DNA from 4 places in the Vibrio sp. TRT 17S01 genome. Region 4 is predicted to be linked to each of the others. Evidence: predicted binding sites of a transcription regulator. Region 4 holds the regulator's gene; each other region holds the start of a gene.
What was found. Region 4 encodes CRP, which controls carbon source genes, mostly activating them, when cyclic AMP is high. Its sites were predicted from a motif close to TGTGANNNNNNTCACA; they were not measured.
Positions count from the first base shown of each region.

Region 1: the regulator CRP is predicted to act here: its motif matches at 1,930-1,945, upstream of cdd (cytidine deaminase).
Region 2: the regulator CRP is predicted to act here: its motif matches at 1,799-1,814, upstream of ACQEXS_RS16525 (CTP synthase).
Region 3: the regulator CRP is predicted to act here: its motif matches at 1,694-1,709, upstream of rppH (RNA pyrophosphohydrolase).

Region 1 covers NZ_JBNJOG010000001.1:576,495-581,125, forward strand. Annotated here, with positions in the region: gene ACQEXS_RS02515 (HD-GYP domain-containing protein) at 1-926, shown strand, start outside; gene cdd (cytidine deaminase) at 987-1,874, opposite strand; gene ACQEXS_RS02525 (CidB/LrgB family autolysis modulator) at 2,075-2,752, opposite strand; gene ACQEXS_RS02530 (CidA/LrgA family protein) at 2,752-3,117, opposite strand; gene sbcB (exodeoxyribonuclease I) at 3,166-4,590, opposite strand.
Region 2 covers NZ_JBNJOG010000011.1:100,527-105,157, forward strand. Annotated here, with positions in the region: gene ACQEXS_RS16525 (CTP synthase) at 74-1,714, opposite strand; gene mazG (nucleoside triphosphate pyrophosphohydrolase) at 1,931-2,728, opposite strand; gene relA (GTP diphosphokinase) at 2,939-4,631, opposite strand, start outside.
Region 3 covers NZ_JBNJOG010000011.1:42,123-46,753, reverse strand. Annotated here, with positions in the region: gene ACQEXS_RS16295 (NADP(H)-dependent aldo-keto reductase) at 1-139, opposite strand, end outside; gene ACQEXS_RS16290 (DUF6482 family protein) at 268-579, shown strand; gene mutH (DNA mismatch repair endonuclease MutH) at 576-1,241, opposite strand; gene rppH (RNA pyrophosphohydrolase) at 1,863-2,381, shown strand; gene ptsP (phosphoenolpyruvate--protein phosphotransferase) at 2,384-4,630, shown strand.
Region 4 covers NZ_JBNJOG010000007.1:226,890-231,520, forward strand. Annotated here, with positions in the region: gene ACQEXS_RS13310 (DUF1338 domain-containing protein) at 1-592, shown strand, start outside; gene ACQEXS_RS13315 (sugar-binding protein) at 636-1,649, opposite strand; gene crp (cAMP-activated global transcriptional regulator CRP) at 1,867-2,499, opposite strand; gene ACQEXS_RS13325 (phosphoribulokinase) at 2,742-3,611, opposite strand; gene ACQEXS_RS13330 (YheU family protein) at 3,729-3,941, opposite strand; gene ACQEXS_RS13335 (hydrolase) at 3,982-4,631, opposite strand, start outside.

The DNA.
Region 1 (4,631 bases), on a different contig from region 4:
GCCGCTTTGGCCAGCAAAAAAAAGCCAAGAAAATAATTAAAGAAGCAAAGGATCTTGCTCAGAAACTTCTGAATCATACCTTTGAAGGCAAGATTGTCGAAGTTGCAGAAATAGAAGATTGGGCAGACGATTTAATTGAAGCGGCGCTGGTTGATTCAGATGCGCTGCAATGCGTTTCTGCATTAAGACAAAAAGACAGTTACCTACTCGAACATTCAGTGAATGTTTCATGCTTATTGGTGACCTTCGGTAAGCACCTTGGTATGCCCAAAGAAACCCTGAAGCAAATGGCAATTGGGGGCATCATTCATGATGTCGGCAAGGTGAAAGTGAAAGACGAGGTGCTACACAAGCCCGCAAAACTCACGCCAGATGAATTTGAGCACATGAAACTTCACCAAGTGTTTGCTAAAGATCTCATTTCTCCTATTCAAGGCTTAAGCGATGTGAGTCGGGATGTGTGTTTAATGCATCACGAGAAACTCGATGGGACTGGCTATCCGAATGGTTTAAAAGAGGAACAAATCCCTCAACACGGCAGAATGAGCTGTATTGTTGATATCTATGACGCGCTGACTGCTGATCGTTGCTATAAACTGGGAATGAGCTCTGCTGCAGCATTTAAAATCCTGTTAAGCCTAACGCCTTTCCATCTGGATCGAGAGCTTGTGTATAAATTCATAAACTGCATAGGCATGTACCCGGTTGGCTCTATCGTTGAGTTAAGCGATGGACGAGTGGGTATTGTATGGACATCGAATGAGTCTGAGCCGCTCAAGCCTGAAGTAAAGTGTTTTTACACTCGAAAATACCAGCGTTTTTGCGAAGTGGCGTATGTGGACTTAAAACACTCGAAACTGAAGATTGAGAGTGCGATTTCTCCAAGCTATCTTGAAGTGGATGCGACGCCGTTTTACGACGATTAATCCGTGATAGAAACACTTCAAATAAAAGAAAGGCGCAGTATTCAGCGCCTTTCTTCTTACTTATATAGCGAGATAGCTTACGGGAATGTCTGGATTAATCGCTTCCAGCGTAGCTTGCGTGTCTGCTAGGTGGCTGATGCTACCGTCTGCCATTTCTGCTAACGCTGCTGATTCAATATCAGTTAGCTGCTTGCCATCCAGTAACAATTGGATCATCGCGACTTGTAGTGGAGGTAAGCTTGGGTTAAAGGCGGCATTCTCAGCGTAAGCACCGGAATACACCTTCCCGTAACGTGATTTCAGTGCGACGCCACTCAAGTTATGTGTATACGGAGCATGGCTCTTATTTAATGAAGCGAGGGCAAGTGACACTAACTCATCTTGTTCTTCCGATTCTTTGCCATGATTAACGGAAGACATAAGTCCCGACTCAATACCAAGGTCGGCTGGACCAAATGATTCAGGTAAATATTCTTGTAATGTCATTTCATCACGCTGTGGTAATTGAACGACTAGCTCTTTTGCCGTGGTCAATTCGTTCATAAACTGACGGCAATGACCACATGGGCTGAAGTTGATGGTGATGTCTGAAATACCAGTTTCACCTTTCATCCATGCATGGCTGATGGCAGATTGTTCAGCATGAACGGTCTGGCCTAATTGTGCGCCAGATATTTCAACATTTGCACCAAAATAAAGGCGACCAGAGAGGCCACGCACGATTGCACCAACATAGAAATTAGAAATTGGCGCATAGGAGTAGGCGGCAGCAAAGGGGAGAAGAGCAACACGCATTTCAGCGTCGTCTAAACCAGTAAGCTCACGTAACTTAGAAAACTGTTCGGTAGACAAAGTCGCGTCAAAGTCGTCGGCTAAAACAATCGGGCCAAGGTAGTCGGCAATCGCTTTTGGTGTTTCCGCTAATGCTTGTTCGATGCGGCTATTCATAGTGAGTCCTTGTGATTACATTGGATCTCATTCTATGACATCAAGAGAACATTGCTGAGATTTTTGTCACATTAATTGCTGTAACGATATATATGATTTCATAGTTAGAGTGATGTCACACATGTTATCGATTACATGCCATTCAATCGTGATATGCATCGAACCTAAAAACGAGCTAAGCCATTTTGGTGGTGAATGACTTAGCTTGCCATCCACAGTGCTAGTGTGAAGAACGTCGGTGCCAGAATTGAAGTGATGACGCCACACACAACTAACGCGAGTGAGCTAAAAGCAGCATCTTGGCCATCTTTTTCGGCACATGTTGCAGTGCCAAGAGCGTGTGAAACCGTGCCCATGGTTAAACCTTTCGCGATAGGGTGGGTAATCCCTAGCATGTTGTATATTGGGTAGGCAAGAATAGCTCCGAACAGGCCGACAATTAACACTAAAATGGCTGCTATGGCAGGCTCTCCGCCAAGGTGGCTGGAGACTTCCATCGCGATTGGAGTCGTGACAGATTTTCCGAGTAAGCTGGCGATCAGTGACATATCTGCCTGCATATAAACGGCAATCATACTTGCAGTTAACATTGACATGATGCTGCCAACGCCACACGCTAACATGATGATTCGCCAGTTAGACTTAATCTGCGGGAGTTGTTCGTACAGCGGGTAAGCCAATGCAACAACAGCAGGTTGGAGTAGAAAGCTAATCCACTCATTATCCGCGTAGTAGCTTTCAAACGGTACTTTTAGGTACATCAAGACGGGGATAAGTATTGCAATACTGATGAGCAATGGATTCATTAACGGAGAGTTACATTTCCTACTTACCCAACGTGCAAAAAAGAACACAATGATCGTGACTGGTAACCACATTATTTGTTCCCCTTCTTCAGTAATCTATCGAGCATCAACCCTAAAACAACAAGAACAATTAAGGTGCCACCGACAGCACTGGCTAAAATCGGCAAGGCATTGGCGATAAGCATGTCAAAGTGTTCCATTAATCCAACACTGATAGGAACAAACAGCAAAATCATGTAACGGATGAACAGGGTGGCAGAAGGGCGGACCCAGTCAACAGAAACCAAACCACTAGCCATGAGCCCAAATAGGATCAGCATGCCAATAATACTGCCGGGAATCGAAATATCGAGTAAGTGCTGAATGTTAATTCCAGCCAGTAAGCAGAGTAGGATAAGACCCATTGACACTGCATACTGTAAAATTGTTTTAGCCATATCTTCTGTTGAACAAGGTATAAACGATTGAGAGTAAGTATCAGAACATTACGAAATAAGCTTCTCAACGTATTGATAAACGGATTTTAAAATAGCGATCTTCTTTTGAGCACTTTCATATTCGTGAACTAAGTTTTCCAGATTCAACATGTAATCTTCAATACGACTTTCGAAATAATCTCGGCTATGAGATGCCCAGCGTTGTTGTTCTGATTCACTGAGCGTCCATGGATAATGTCGAGCGCGGTAGCGGAATAATAGAGGTTCAATACGCTTATCATTAAACGAGATGTCTAATGCCGCTAGGTTGTTTACTTCCGTTTCGCGAATAATATCCATGGCGGCTTTATCGGCTGGAGAGAAAAAGCCATCGTAGAGCATTGTGTCTACGTCGTTACTCTTTTTATATTCGCGTTCGATGTTATACAAACCGATCAGCTTTTCTCTGATCTCTGGGTGCTGGCGAAGTAAGGCGAGGTTCTGCAGACACTTCTCACGATCAATCCCAATGATTTCTGCATTTTCAGCAGTAAGTGTTTTTGCAGGTGCAAGGATTGGGCATTTATTCAGGTGCACGAGCTTAATGGGAACGGGTAGCTCATCTGCGGCTAAATCAGCATGTTTCGTGTATAGGCGTTGTTGCAGCTGCTCAGAGTCAAGCTCAAGTAATGGGGTTGGATCTTTTGCCAAATCGACCACAATGACGGCATTTTGGTTAGTTGGGTGCCAAGCAACGGGAACCACCCAACTGGTGTAATTGCATTCACGCCCAAGCATCCCGGAGACATGCATCAGTGGTGTCATGTTTACGATATCCACTAACTCATTCAGCTTGCGTTTATGGCGCATGTTGAGGAAGTAATCGAATAGCTTTGGCTGGGCGGCTTTCAGCTTCTTCGCCATTTCTATGGTCGCGATGACATCAGCCATTGCATCGTGCGCATTCTCGTGTTCGATACCATTGGCAACAGATAAGTGTTCCAACTTAAAACTGGTATAACCTTCATCATTTTCAGGCCATTCGATGCCTTCCGGACGAAGTGCATGACACGCGCGCATTACGTCTAATAAGTCCCAACGCGAGTTTCCGTTTTGCCAGCTCCATGCATACGGATCAAGAAAATTGCGGTAGCAGGTATAACGTGTCACTTCATCATCAAAGCGAATACTGTTGTAACCAAGGCTAATGGTATTAGGTGTGGCAAGTTCAGCGTGTATCTTGGCAATAAACTCAGGCTCTGGCAGTCCGTTTTGCATCGCGGTTTGAGGTGTGATCCCGGTAATTAGTGCCGCTTCAGGGGATGGGAGGTAATCAGAAGGAAGCTGGCAATAAATAACCAAGGGTTCGCCTATGATATTAAAATCCATATCGGTGCGTACGCCAGCAAACTGACTTGGACGATCTTTCGCTGGGCTGGTTCCCCATGTCTCATAGTCGAAGAAGAAGAATGTAGGTTGTTCGTTGTTGTTCATTGTTTTGTTAGTCTTTTCGAAATTCTTCAAATCAAGCCTTG
Region 2 (4,631 bases), on a different contig from region 4:
GTTTCCTCTCGTTCAAATATAAATGTCAATTTTAAAGGGCAGCAGCACAACCTTCGCCGCTGCCCGTATCCTTTTACTTCTCGAATTCGCCGCGAGCATTTTGACCCGCTGCTTTAACGAAACCTGCGAATAGTGGGTGACCATCGCGAGGCGTCGAGGTGAATTCTGGGTGGAACTGAGCCGCTACAAACCATGGGTGAGCTGGGTTCTCAATCATTTCCACTAGTTTCTTATCTGCAGATAACCCTGATACTTTCAGACCTGCTTTTTCAATTTTCGGACGAAGCACATTATTTACTTCGTAACGGTGACGGTGGCGTTCATGAACTGTCGCGCTACCGTATAGTTCACGAGCTTTAGTACCTTTCTCTAGGTGACATAGCTGTGAACCAAGACGCATCGTACCACCTAGGTCAGACGCTTCAGTACGTTCTTCAACTTTACCTTCGCCGTCTACCCATTCAGTGATCAAACCTACCACAGGGTACTTCGTCTCTTTGTTAAATTCTGTTGAATGTGCACCTTCCATACCCGCTACGTTACGCGCGTATTCGATCAGTGCTACTTGCATGCCTAGACAGATACCTAGGTAAGGTACTTTGTTTTCACGAGCGTATTGTGCTGCGCGAATCTTACCTTCGATACCACGGTCACCGAAGCCGCCAGGTACTAGGATTGCGTCCAGACCTTCAAGTACTTCTACGCCTTTCGTCTCAACATCTTGAGAGTCTACATATTTAATTGTGACGTTTAGACGGTTTTTCAAGCCTGCGTGTTTAAGTGCTTCGTTTACTGACTTGTAAGCATCTGGTAGTTCGATGTATTTACCGACCATACCGATAGTTACTTCGCCAGTTGGGTTCGCTTCTTCGTAGATAACCTGTTCCCATTCAGACAGATCAGCTTCTGGTGCATTGATACCAAAGCGAGCACAAACTAGGTCATCTAGACCTTGAGACTTAACAAGTTGAGGGATCTTGTAGATTGAATCTACGTCCTTCATTGAGATTACCGCTTTCTCAGGAACGTTACAGAATAGCGCAATTTTCTTACGCTCGTTCGCTGGGATCATACGATCAGAGCGGCAAACAAGAATATCTGGTTGGATACCGATAGATAGTAGCTCTTTAACAGAGTGCTGAGTTGGCTTAGTTTTCACTTCACCTGCAGCAGCTAGGTAAGGAACTAGCGTTAGGTGCATGAACATTGCACGTTCACGGCCTAGTTCTACAGCAAGCTGACGAATCGCTTCCATAAATGGTAGTGATTCGATATCACCTACCGTACCACCGACTTCAACGATAGCGACATCATGGCCTTCAGAGCCTGCAATTACGCGATCTTTGATAGCGTTGGTGATGTGAGGGATAACCTGAATGGTTGCACCTAGGTAATCGCCACGACGCTCTTTACGTAGAACGTCTGCATAAACACGACCAGCAGTGAAGTTGTTACGCTTAGTCATCTTGGTGCGAATGAAACGCTCGTAGTGACCAAGGTCAAGGTCAGTCTCTGCGCCATCTTCCGTAACGAACACTTCACCGTGTTGAGTTGGGCTCATTGTGCCTGGATCAACGTTGATGTAAGGGTCAAGCTTCATCATGGTCACTTTAAGACCACGAGCTTCTAGAATAGCTGCAAGAGATGCTGCTGCAATACCTTTACCTAGAGAGGATACAACCCCGCCAGTAACAAAAATGTAATTTGTCGTCATGTTTAACCTGAAATTGGTTGAATGAGGGAAATAGATTTCTTCTGGACGGGATGTGAATATACCAGAAGCACCTAACCGCCACAACGTGAAATCTATCACACTGCAATTTTTTATTTTTTGCTTCAAATCAAACTGCGTTAAAGCATTGTTCCATTCGAAAAAACGGTTTGAGTCAATACTGTCTCAAACTCATTCACACCAGTTATCCTTTACCACTTACCGCTTTTCTTGCCTCTTTACTTCATCCCACATCGCGTCCAGTTCTGATAAGTTATAATCTGTCAGCTGCTTTTGTTGCTCAGCAACGATAGACTCAACTTGCTTAAACCGACGTGAGAATTTTAGGTTTGCCTTACTCAACGCAACTTCCGGATCTCTCCCTAAGTGACGAGACAAATTAACCGTCGCAAACAATAAATCCCCGACTTCCGATTCCACTCGTTCTTCATCAAGTTCAACTTGTAGAGCTTCATCCATTACTTCTTCTATCTCTTCCTGAACCTTCGCAACAACGGGGCCGATAGAATCCCAATCAAAACCAAATTTGGCGCATTGTTTCTGAATTTTTGTAGCACGTGAAAGTGCCGGAAGAGAATTTGGTATTGAGTCTAGAATACTTTGTTGTTCTTTTCCTGCTTGAGCTTTCTCTTTTTCCTTTTCTTTTTCCCAATTCGCCGTTATTTGCTCTTCATTCTCAAACTTGGTATCTGAAAAAACATGGGGATGGCGTCGAGTCAGCTTTTCATTAACTGTTTCAACAACTTCAGAAAACTCAAACAGCCCTTGTTCTTTCGCCAGCTGACTATAGAAGATCACCTGAAATAGCAAATCACCAAGCTCTTCTTTTAAGTTTAGCCAGTCCCTGTTTTGGATGGCATCCACCACTTCATAGGTTTCCTCAATAGTATGCGGAACAATGGTGTCAAACGTCTGCTTTTGGTCCCAAGGACAGCCGCTTTCTGGATCTCGCAGCTTCGCCATGATTTGTTCTAACTGTTCAATTGGATGACTCATAATCTTATGTTCCTTTAAACCTTCTATTTAAAGAAAAAAGGTGAGCAGCATAACCACTCACCTTTAATTTATTCTCTGACCGTTTTTACTAAGTAGTTGGTTTTTCTAACAAGACAACAAACTTACGAGGCTCCTGAGCATAGCTTGCCTATGTGATGGAGCGAGTATAGTGCAGTTACCGCAGTTAGAGAGCCAAATACGACGTAAAAATTAGCCGAGGCGTTTTACTGACATCACATCCTTGATCTGCTCAACACGCTTTGACACACGAGAGAACACTTCAAGGTTGGTTACTTCTAAATCAAAATCCATGATCGACATTTGACTACGGTAGTCAACGCGACTCTTCATACTGGTGACTTTGATTTTTTCATTGGCAAATAGCGTCGTAATGTCTTTCACTAAACCCCCTCGTTCCATCGCCTCGATACGTACAGTCAAAATATACGAGCCGACGAAACCACTGCCCCAAACCGTATCAATGATCCGCTCTGGTGCATGAAGGCGTAGCTCTTCAAGCTGTTCGCAATCGCTACGGTGAACAGAAATTCCTCGTCCTTGAGTGATGTAACCACTGATTTCATCACCCGGGATCGGTTGGCAGCATCGCGCTAGGTGCGTCATGAGGTTATCGACCCCTTCTACCACAACCGCATCTTTCTTCGGACGACTTTGCGCTGGCGCTCTGTTTTCTGCTTCTTGCAGTTTTTCTAGCGCTTGCTGATCTTCTTCTTCCGCCGTCGGTTTATTTACCAAGGCATTGATGTGGTTGATGATCTGGTTGATGCGCAAGTCACCACTACCAATACCAACATACAATTCATCGGCGCTATTAACGTTAAAGCGTTTCAGTGCGTACTGTTCCGCATCTTTTAACGTCGCCCCGATTTTCACCAGCTCTTGCTCTAGGATCTCACGGCCTGCTTCAAGGTTCTTCTCACGGCTTTGCTTACGGAACCATGCATTGATTTTTGCTCGTGCACGTCCTGAATGAACAAAACCCAGTGATGGATTCAGCCAGTCACGAGATGGATTCGGCTCTTTCTGAGTGATGATTTCAACCTGATCACCCATTTGCAGCTTGTGCGTAAACGGGACGATACGTCCTGCAACCTTGGCCCCAATACAACGATGACCGACTTCTGAGTGGATATGATAAGCGAAATCAAGAGGGGTCGCCCCCATTGGCAAATCAACGACGTCGCCACGAGGGGTAAAGGCATACACGCGATCATCGAATACTTGACTACGCAGCTCATCCAACATCTCTCCAGAGTCGGACATCTCTTCTTGCCAATCGAGTAGTTTACGTAGCCACGTGATCTTCTCATCGTAACCGCTGCGACTGCTTGCACCTTCTTTATATTTCCAGTGTGCAGCAACGCCCAGCTCCGAGTCTTCATGCATATCTTTGGTGCGAATCTGGATCTCGATGGTTTTGCCTTCAGGCCCAAGAATCACTGTATGGATAGATTGGTAGCCGTTTGGTTTTGGATTAGCGACGTAATCATCGAACTCGCTTGGCAGGTGTTTGTATTTGGTATGAACTACACCGAGTGCGGCGTAACAGTCTTGAAGTTTGTCGGCGATGATACGCACAGCTCGTACGTCAAATAATTCATCAAAAGCCAAACTCTTCTTCTGCATTTTACGCCAGATACTGTAGATATGCTTTGGACGGCCGCTGACTTCTGCATTAATGCCACACACCGACATCTCTTGCGTTAGATCATCTACAAAGTCTTTGATGTACTGTTCACGGACAATACGGCGCTCAGATAGCTGCTTTGCGATCTGTTTGTAAGTTTCGGGTTGTTGATAACGAAAGGCGTAATCTTCAATTTCCCATTTAAGCTGACCAATACCAAGGCGGTTTGCCAGTGGCGCATAAATATTGGCACAC
Region 3 (4,631 bases), on a different contig from region 4:
TGAAGTTCACGCCGTGATCGACGGCGTAATCGAGCTGATTAAAGGCGTCTTGTTGATCGTTTTGTTCACCATAAGTCATCGTTCCTAGGCAGATCTTGCTGACTTCAAGGCTGGAATGCGGCAATTTAGTGTATTGCATTGAGTTTCCTTCTCTGACGTTTTAATGATCTCACTATATGTGATGTCAGTATCATAGAAAAGAACCCGTTATTTCGGCTTCTCGCAAATTATCCTTGTTTAACTACACTTTTGTGATGGAGGTAAGTTATGCAAAAGACTCAATTAAATAAATGGATTCATGGTCATCATAAGGACTCTTATCAACCACCGAAAGTTTTTATCATTGGTTGTTCAGATCTGCAGCAGTATTTGGTTGCGGTGGAGTACAAGCACAAGTTGGAGCCAGTAAAAGTTGATGATGAACCTTTGCATTTTGACTCATTGGAGTTAGTGAAAGAAGAATTGATCAAGCTGGGAGTGGAAAAAGCTTACTTACGTTTACACAATACCTATGATGAATTTGGTAACCAAGAGCTCGATGGCTACAGCGATGAAGAGATCCCTTTGATAACCCATTAGACAAAGTACTTTTCGAGAATGTGAGCGGTAAATTGTGTTCTCAAATAAAAGCCGCGGGGCAAGGTTTTTATAGGCTTACCGCTAGCACCGTACGCCTCTGTTTTGACTCTACTGTTTGCCGCTTTTGGCCTTAATTGTAGTACTTCGCCATGACGAGCGCAGATCTGCTCTACTTTGCCTAAAACGATCAATTCCATTAGTTCTTCCCAGTCATTTTTTAACTGCCGTTCTTCGTCTTCATTGGGGGACCAAATAAGCGGAGAGCCGACATGACGCTGGCTGAGTGGGATTTCGCGCTCTCCTTCGACAGGAATCCAAAGTACGCGTGAAAGTTTATTGCGTACATGGCTCTGTTCCCAGGTTAAACCATGAACCCCAATTAATGGAGCGACACACACAAATGTGGTTTCTAGCGGTTTACCTGTGTAGCTAATCGGTATGGTTTTCAGTTCAATTCCGAGCTGTTCGAAATCTTGTTGTGGTTTGCTGCCTGCAGTTGCACCAAGATGCCATTCCAGCAGTTGACCGACCCAACCTTTATCGCGCTTTAGATCCGGTGGAACTGTCATGCCAGCTTCACTTGCTAACTCTGCAAAGTTCATTCCTGCAATTTCTTGTGCTCGTGCTAGCAGTTCTTGTTCTGATTGAGGTTCTGGTTTCATGATTCTAAAGCGATAAAAGTAAAAACATATTGTAACTGAGAACGGGAATTTTCGAGAAGTTTGTTTTGTGATCATTTTGATTAAAAGATCATCTCTCCAATGGTTATCCACAGTCTCTGGATTTTAAACCATAAAAAATTACTATCTGGATCTATTTACAGTAGTTTAAAGGTTTAAATTTTAGTGGTGTATCGTTCAGTTAACTAAAATATCTCCTTTGAGTGTGGATAAATTGAGACTTGATGGATCTTTGACCGATCTGAGATGACGGTTATAAACAACCATAAATACAGCATTGTTATTTGATGTTTCTTGGTTTTATCTTGTTGTTTTGTAGTGGTATTTTGTTTTATTGGTATGTTTTTTTTTCAGTTGTGGTAATGGTGTTGGTGATGAAATGATCACTATAAAACGGATTCTTCACATAGTTATACACAGAAAAGGTGAATAAATGTGGCCTAGGTCTCAACTGTGTGTTGATAATATCGTGATTGGGTGAAAGTTATCCAAAATACTCAGGAATCACCCATAAATACTGCTTTAATCACATTAGTAAGTTTGCTCCGATTGGGGATATGTGGAAAAATCACGGTAATTGAAGATATTAATAGAGGTTGGCCAGTGATAGATGGCGATGGTTACCGCTTAAATGTGGGAATTGTAATTTGTAACAACCATGGTCAGGTCTTCTGGGCAAAACGATACGGACAACACTCATGGCAGTTTCCTCAAGGGGGAATTGATGATGGGGAAACCCCTGAACAGGCCATGTTTAGGGAGTTATATGAAGAGGTGGGACTGACGAAAAAAGACGTCAAGATCATCGCGACCAGCCGGCATTGGTTACGCTATAAGTTACCTAAGCGTTTGGTCCGGTGGGATTCCAAACCTGTTTGTATCGGCCAAAAACAGAAATGGTTTCTCCTTCGCTTAGATTGTGATGAGTCTAGAATAAACATGCAGCGTGGGAGTTCCCCTGAATTCGATGGCTGGCGTTGGGTCAGCTACTGGTACCCAGTAAGACAAGTGGTTTCTTTTAAACGCGATGTTTATCGTCGAGCGATGAAAGAGTTTGCCTCAATGGCAATGCCCTTTAAAGAACGCAGAACAAAAGGTAAACGTAAACACCGAAGAGGATAGACATGCTTTCTCAACTAAGGGAGATAGTTGAACAGGTTTCCAAAGTCGAAGAGGTACATTTGGCGCTGGAAATTTTAGTTAAGCAAACGTGCAGTGCGATGAACACGGAGTGCTGCACCGTCTATTTTGCTAACGAAGAAATGCATCGTCTTGAGCTTATGGCAACGCAAGGCCTTCGGTTCAAAGGTGATAAAATTTGCATTGGCTTTAATGAAGGTTTGGTCGGCTTAGTAAAAAGGACGGCAGAACCACTCAACTTAGCTGAAGCGTCCAAACATCCTCATTACAAATATTTCTCTGAGCTTGGTGAAGAGGTTTACCAAAGCTTTCTCGCCACGCCAATCATCTACCGAAAACAAGTCTTAGGCGTTTTAGTTGTTCAGCAAAAAGAGCCCCGTCAATTTGACGAGATGGAAGAGTCATTCCTAGTGACGCTTGCAGCGCAGCTCGCGGTGATCATTGCTCATGCCCAAACACAAGGCTTATGGCGATTAGAGAAGAAACAACAGGCCATTAAAGGTATTCCTGCTTCTCCTGGGGTCGCTATCGGGGAATTTTGGTGGGATGACACGCAACCCGATCTTTCGCAAGTTTCGCCGGCATCAACCTTAAACGTCGAACAAGAACAAGAATGGTTGCTTCTTGCGATCGAAGAAGCATTGAATGATTTTCGCCGGATGCGTAAAAAGCTCGACAGTGAGATCAATAAAGATGCGCTGGCGATTTTCGATCTCTTTACCCACCTACTCAACGATCCAATGCTGCGCAAAGATCTGAAAGCGCAGATCCAAAAAGGCGATCGCGCTGATTGGGCCCTACGTCAGGTAGTCGAGGCGTATTCAAACCGTTTCGCCCGAATGTCTGATGTTTATCTACGAGAAAGAGCGCAAGATATTCGAGAGCTTGGGCAGCGATTACTTTTTTTCCTCCACAACACCGAAAAAGAGCAACAGGTTTTTGAGCGCCCGGTGATCATGGTAGTGCGTGAGTTAACTGCCTCGTTGCTGGCATCAGTACCTAAAGAGATGTTGCTTGCTGTTATTTCACTGGAGGGGGCGGCCAATTCACATGCGGCAATTTTATCGAGGGCGTTAGGTATTCCTGCGATCATGGGCGTTAACCTCAACTTGAAAGGGATTAACGGCCGGACTGGGGTTGTGGATGGTTATTCCGGTAAAATTCTGGTTTCACCAAATAAACAATTACTGAAAGAGTATCGGGCTCTGGCTAACGAAGAGCGAGAGCTTGCTCGGTTGGTTAACCGCCGCATTGAAAAGCCTGCGTGCACCAAAGATGGTGAACGAATTGAAGTGTTGCTTAATGCTGGTTTGAGCGCTGATACCAACATTGCCATTAATGAAGGTGTTGATGGAGTCGGGTTGTACCGCACCGAGATCTCTTTCTTACTTCAACATCGTTTTCCTTCAGAAGAAGAGCAAACACAACAGTATCAGGCGGTACTGCGTGCCTATCCTAACAAACGTGTTGTTATGCGGACGTTAGATGTTGGAGGTGATAAAGCGCTGCCGTACCTACCGATTGAAGAGGACAATCCTTTCCTTGGCTGGCGAGGTATTCGTTTTACTCTCGATCATCCTGATATTTTTTTGATGCAGCTTCGAGCCATGCTTAGGGCGAGCGCAGAACATAATAACTTGAGCATTTTGTTGCCAATGGTGTCTGCAACTCAAGAACTCGACGATGCCATCATGTTGATCCATCAAGCTTATCAAGAAGTGGTAGCGTTGGATGAACGTATTGTCATGCCCCCGATAGGAGTCATGATTGAAGTCCCTTCTATGCTTTATTTATTGCCGCTGATCTCAAAGAAAATTGACTTTGTATCGGTAGGTACCAATGACTTAACTCAATACTTGCTCGCTGTTGATCGCAATAATTCTCGGGTTTCTGATGTGTATGAGTCATTGCATCCTTCTGTGATCATGGCGTTGGCTCATATTCATCAAAGCTGTCAGCAATTGGATTTGCCTGTATGTATCTGTGGTGAGTTAGCTGGTGATCCTATTGGTGCTTTATTGCTAATTGGCCTTGGTTATCGCAGTTTGAGTATGAATACATCGAATGTCGCCAAGGTTAAATACCTTTTACGTCACACTGAAGCAGAAGAGCTGAAGCAGTTAGCTTATGAAGCATTAAAGCAGCCGTATGGCCAAAATATCTATGCTATGATGCAGGCATTTCTTGAAGATAAGGGCTTTGCGGGCTTCATTCGCGCAGGTAAGAAATAGG
Region 4 (4,631 bases):
AGGGGAATACCAGTTTGAGGCAAAAAAATTAGCTGCGAAACATTTTGAACACCCTGATCCAAAGCAGCCTAAAGTGTTTATTAGTGAACTGAAAGTGGAAGAATGCTCATTAGAGATGCAGCAGATCATCCACAAGCTGGTAGCGCAAGTAGATGCAACGAAACTCAATGATCCAGCGTTCCTCTATAGCGGACGTCTATGGAATTTGAGCCTCAGTGATTTTGAGTTGCTGGCAAAAGAGAGCGAGTATGCTTCTTGGCTAGCCGCACATGGTTATGGCGCAAACCACTTTACGGTTAGCGTGAATCAACTCAATGCGATGGAAGAAGTTAAACAGGTGAATGATCATTTGCGTAAAGCTGGCTTCTCAATCAATGAGTTTGGTGGTGAAGTCAAAGGATCTCCGGACGTTCTGTTGGAACAATCCTCTACCATGGCTGATCGTGTTTTGGTGGAGTTTTCTGAAGGGCCAGAGATGATCCCGGGCGGATTTTATGAATTTGCTAAGCGCTATCCTATGGATTCTGGGGAGCTGTATCCTGGATTTGTTGCGGCGTCAGCAGACAAAATCTTTGAAAGTACCAACCAGTAAGTTGCCGTTTAAAGCAAAAAAGCCGCATTGTGCGGCTTTTTTATTAGGGGAGGCGTGTCCAATCAACGCTGTGCGCAGGGTGCTGGCCTTTGGTTTTCCAGTTTGCCTGATAAATGACATCATCCATACTGACCTGATCGCCCGCTAAGTAATACAGATTGGCATTGTAAGGGGTTGGGATGTCACTGAGTATGCGCCAGTTGTCCAGTGTCGATTCGCCCGGAGCCGCGGTCGCACTGTAGTGCTCAGCTTGATAAATGTCTCCCTGATAAGCCACTTGCTCTCCTGCTTGATATGCTTTGGCTTGCCACTGTGGCACATCCGAGAAATTTAAGAATGCAAATGTGTCAGGTTGGTGAAAGCCAAAAGAACCAACAGGACTCCAAGAGAGCCAAGCATAAGCTTCCCAGTCAGGGGCATAGCTTTTGTAATTGGCTCTAAATAAATTAAAGCGCCATAGCTTGTGCTGATACTCTTCATTACCATTACCAAGATAGTTGAGAGATTTTAGTGGGATTTTAACTTCGACGCGGTAGCCTTCATCCACATCACTGTCATCATTCACTGTGCCTTGCACAGTAACAGCATGCTCCAATCCTTCAATGTTCCATGCTAAATCGTCAGACCAAGGTGACGGTTGGTGGATCACCACGTCATAAGCCGTATTGAGTGAGATGCCCAGTTCATAATAGTTTTTCCCATCACCATCGGGGTCCAAAAATACTTCAACCGTATCATCGTTCTGGTAGGTCGGATCATCGTGGTTTTGGTAGCTGGCAGAAAGGTGGCGGTCTTGCGCCCAATACGCGATATACAAATTGTCTGCATCATAGGTGACTTTGGCCCATGTATCAGAAAGCGCGATGTATTGCCCATTATTATGCAAAACAAACAACGAAGTGGCTTTTGCATTGTGCCAACTCGCATCGTCCAACACGCCATCAATGACGGGAGGGGTATCAGTTTGTAGCGCATTATAGGTGTAGGGCGTGTTGGCCATGGCACTGGTCGCAAGGCCACTTGCGATGAGAATAGACGAGATGTTTAATCGCTTCATAGAACTTCCTTTTCATATTGTCCGTGCTACAAATTAACACCGAATGGCATACTTAATATGAAGAGTTGTATGAAGAGTAAAAAAGTTCAGTCTCTATTCACAGCTTCCACCGAGATGAAACTTTACCTTTAAGTGAATGTTTGAGCCCTGCCACAGGGGAAAGCAATAAAAAAACCCGGCAAGAAGCCGGGTTTTTGAGAACGTTTCAAGCGTTTGCTTAACGAGTACCGTAGACCACGATAGTTTTACCGTGTGCAGAAATTAGGTTCTGCTCTTCAAGCATTTTCAGGATACGACCCACTGTTTCACGAGAACAACCAACGATTTGGCCAATCTCTTGACGAGTGATCTTGATTTGCATGCCGTCTGGGTGCGTCATCGCATCTGGTTGCTTCGCTAGGTTTAGTAGCGTTTGTGCAATACGGCCAGTTACGTCTAGGAACGCTAGGTCACCTACTTTCTGGCTAGTCACTTGTAGGCGACGAGCCATTTGAGCAGACAGGCGCATTAGAATGTCTGGGTTTACTTGGATAAGCTGACGGAATTTCTTGAATGAGATTTCTGCAACTTCACAAGGAGATTTTGCACGAACCCAAGCAGTACGCTCTTGGTCTTCTTCGAACAGACCAAGCTCACCGATAAAGTCACCTTGGTTTAGGTAAGAAAGGATCATTTCCTTACCTTCTTCATCCTTGATTAGTACCGCTACAGAACCTTTGACGATGTAGTACAAGGTTTCCGCTTTCTCGCCCGCGTGGATCAGCGTGCTCTTAGAAGGGTACTTGTGAATATGACAATGTGAAAGAAACCACTCTAGTGTTGGGTCGGTTTGAGGTTTACCTAGAACCATAATATCTCACTTCCTCTGCAGGGTACGCTTGTCGCTTTCCATGTTTTAGCGAAGCCTTGAATCAGGCTTACTAGGATAAGAGCACTTCACCAGTGCTGCAAGCTATCTTGTGTTTCGGCTACAAATAGTATCCTTTTTCGAAAACGATTTCTTGATTTTAATCGTGTCGAAGCTCGGATAATTTACGCAAAAATGTGCACATGATCACGGTATGAAAAGTAATCGCAATCGACTAGCACTTTTTATCCAATTTTTCCTGTTTCGATTAACTGTTGTAGTATCGGCCTTACTATGAGCTCCATTGCAAAGCTCATCTTGCCACCAGGTACAACGATGGTGTTGTGTCGAGACATAAACGATCCATCAATCATGGCAAGTAGGTAAGGGTAGTCAACATTTTTAATGCCACGCAAACGAATCACAACGAAACTTTCATCCAAGCTTGGTATGCCTTTTGCGTTCAAAGGGTTGGATGTATCGACCGTTGGGACGCGTTGAAAGTTAATGTGTGTTCGGGAAAATTGCGGGGTAATGTAATTCAGGTAGTCGTCCATCGAGCGGACAATGGAGTCCATCACGGCTTCACGTGAGTGTCCGCGATCGCGCGTATCGCGGACAAATTTTTGGATCCACTCTAAGTTTACAATCGGGACCATGCCAATCAAAAGGTCAACATGTTGTGCCACGTTGACGTCACCATCTACGACTCCACCATGTAAACCTTCGTAAAACAAAACATCACTGCCTTCAGGCAGATCTTGCCAAGGTGTGAATGTTCCGGGCATCTGGTTATAAGGGACGGCTTCATCAAACGTATGTAGGTAACGGCGTACTTGGCCAGCACCTTCATGGCCATATTTACGGAAGAATTCGGCGAGGGCGGGAAAGTCGTTGGCCTGAGGACCAAAATAACTGATGTGACGGCCTTGCTCACGAGCTTTACGAATTTCGACGTCCATTTCAGGACGAGTGAAACGGTGAAAGCTATCACCTTCTACCCATGCAGCTTTAATGTCCATCATATTGAACATCTTACGAAAAGCTTCCGAAGTTGTGGTGGTTCCTGCACCGGATGAGCCTGTTACAGCGATAATCGGATGTTTTGCTGACATGACAACCCTTGTCGTTAACTAACTTACCTGTTGGATTTCATCGTACACTCGGGACGATGAATCGTTTGCCACTATAGCATGGATTATAGCGCTGTCATCGTCTGCTGTACGGTATCATTAAAACTTTTGGCGTAATTGAATATCCACCGTTTCGTGTAATTCAGAGAAAACAACGACGGCTTCACCCGTTTTGAGCTGGGCCTTAACTTGGTCAATTTTGTCTTGAAGAGAAACCTCTTCTGTGCCGTAGTCAGTCCCTTCACGAAGGACAAATTCTTTAATCAGGTTGTCCAGCGCATCTTCAGAGATTTGTTGCCAAGGAACAATCATAAATACCTCACTCGTTTATGATCTTCGTGTGAAGGCGTCATTATGCCGTTTTCAGGCTTTCATAGTAAGCGGGGAGCATCTCTTCAAGCCAAAATCTCGGTTTAAGCACCGAGCCGCTGACAAACCCGACATGGCCGCCTTGGTCATACAATTGATAATCGATGTTTTCTGGCAGGACAAACTTGGGTATGACGGCATCGGTCATAAATGGGTCGTCCTTGGCATGAATGATTTGGGTTGGTAAGCGGATTTCTTTCAGGCGATGGATACCAGAGCAGCGTTGATAGTAGTCATCGGCATCTTTAAAACCGTGTAGTGGTGCGGTGATCAAATCATCAAAGTCATAAAGACGGGTGACCCGATGGATATGTTGATAGGAGATACCCAATTCACCTTTGAGCAAGTGGTGTTTGCGTAGTGCATTGCGCTTTAATGAGCCGAGTAAGTAGCGTCGATATACTTTGGAAAAGCCTTGCTCAATGCGAGTAGAACAGGCGGACAGATCCAAGGGTGCTGAAACGATGGTGGCGGCATTAAGTAATGGTTCGTCGGCATATGTGGCAAGGTAATTCGCCAACATATTTCCGCCGAGAGAAATGCCCACCGCGACTTTAGGATTGTCAGGGAACTGTTGTTGAACATGCTGCAGAAATTGGCGTGCGTCTTCTGTTTCTCCAGAATGGTAAGCAC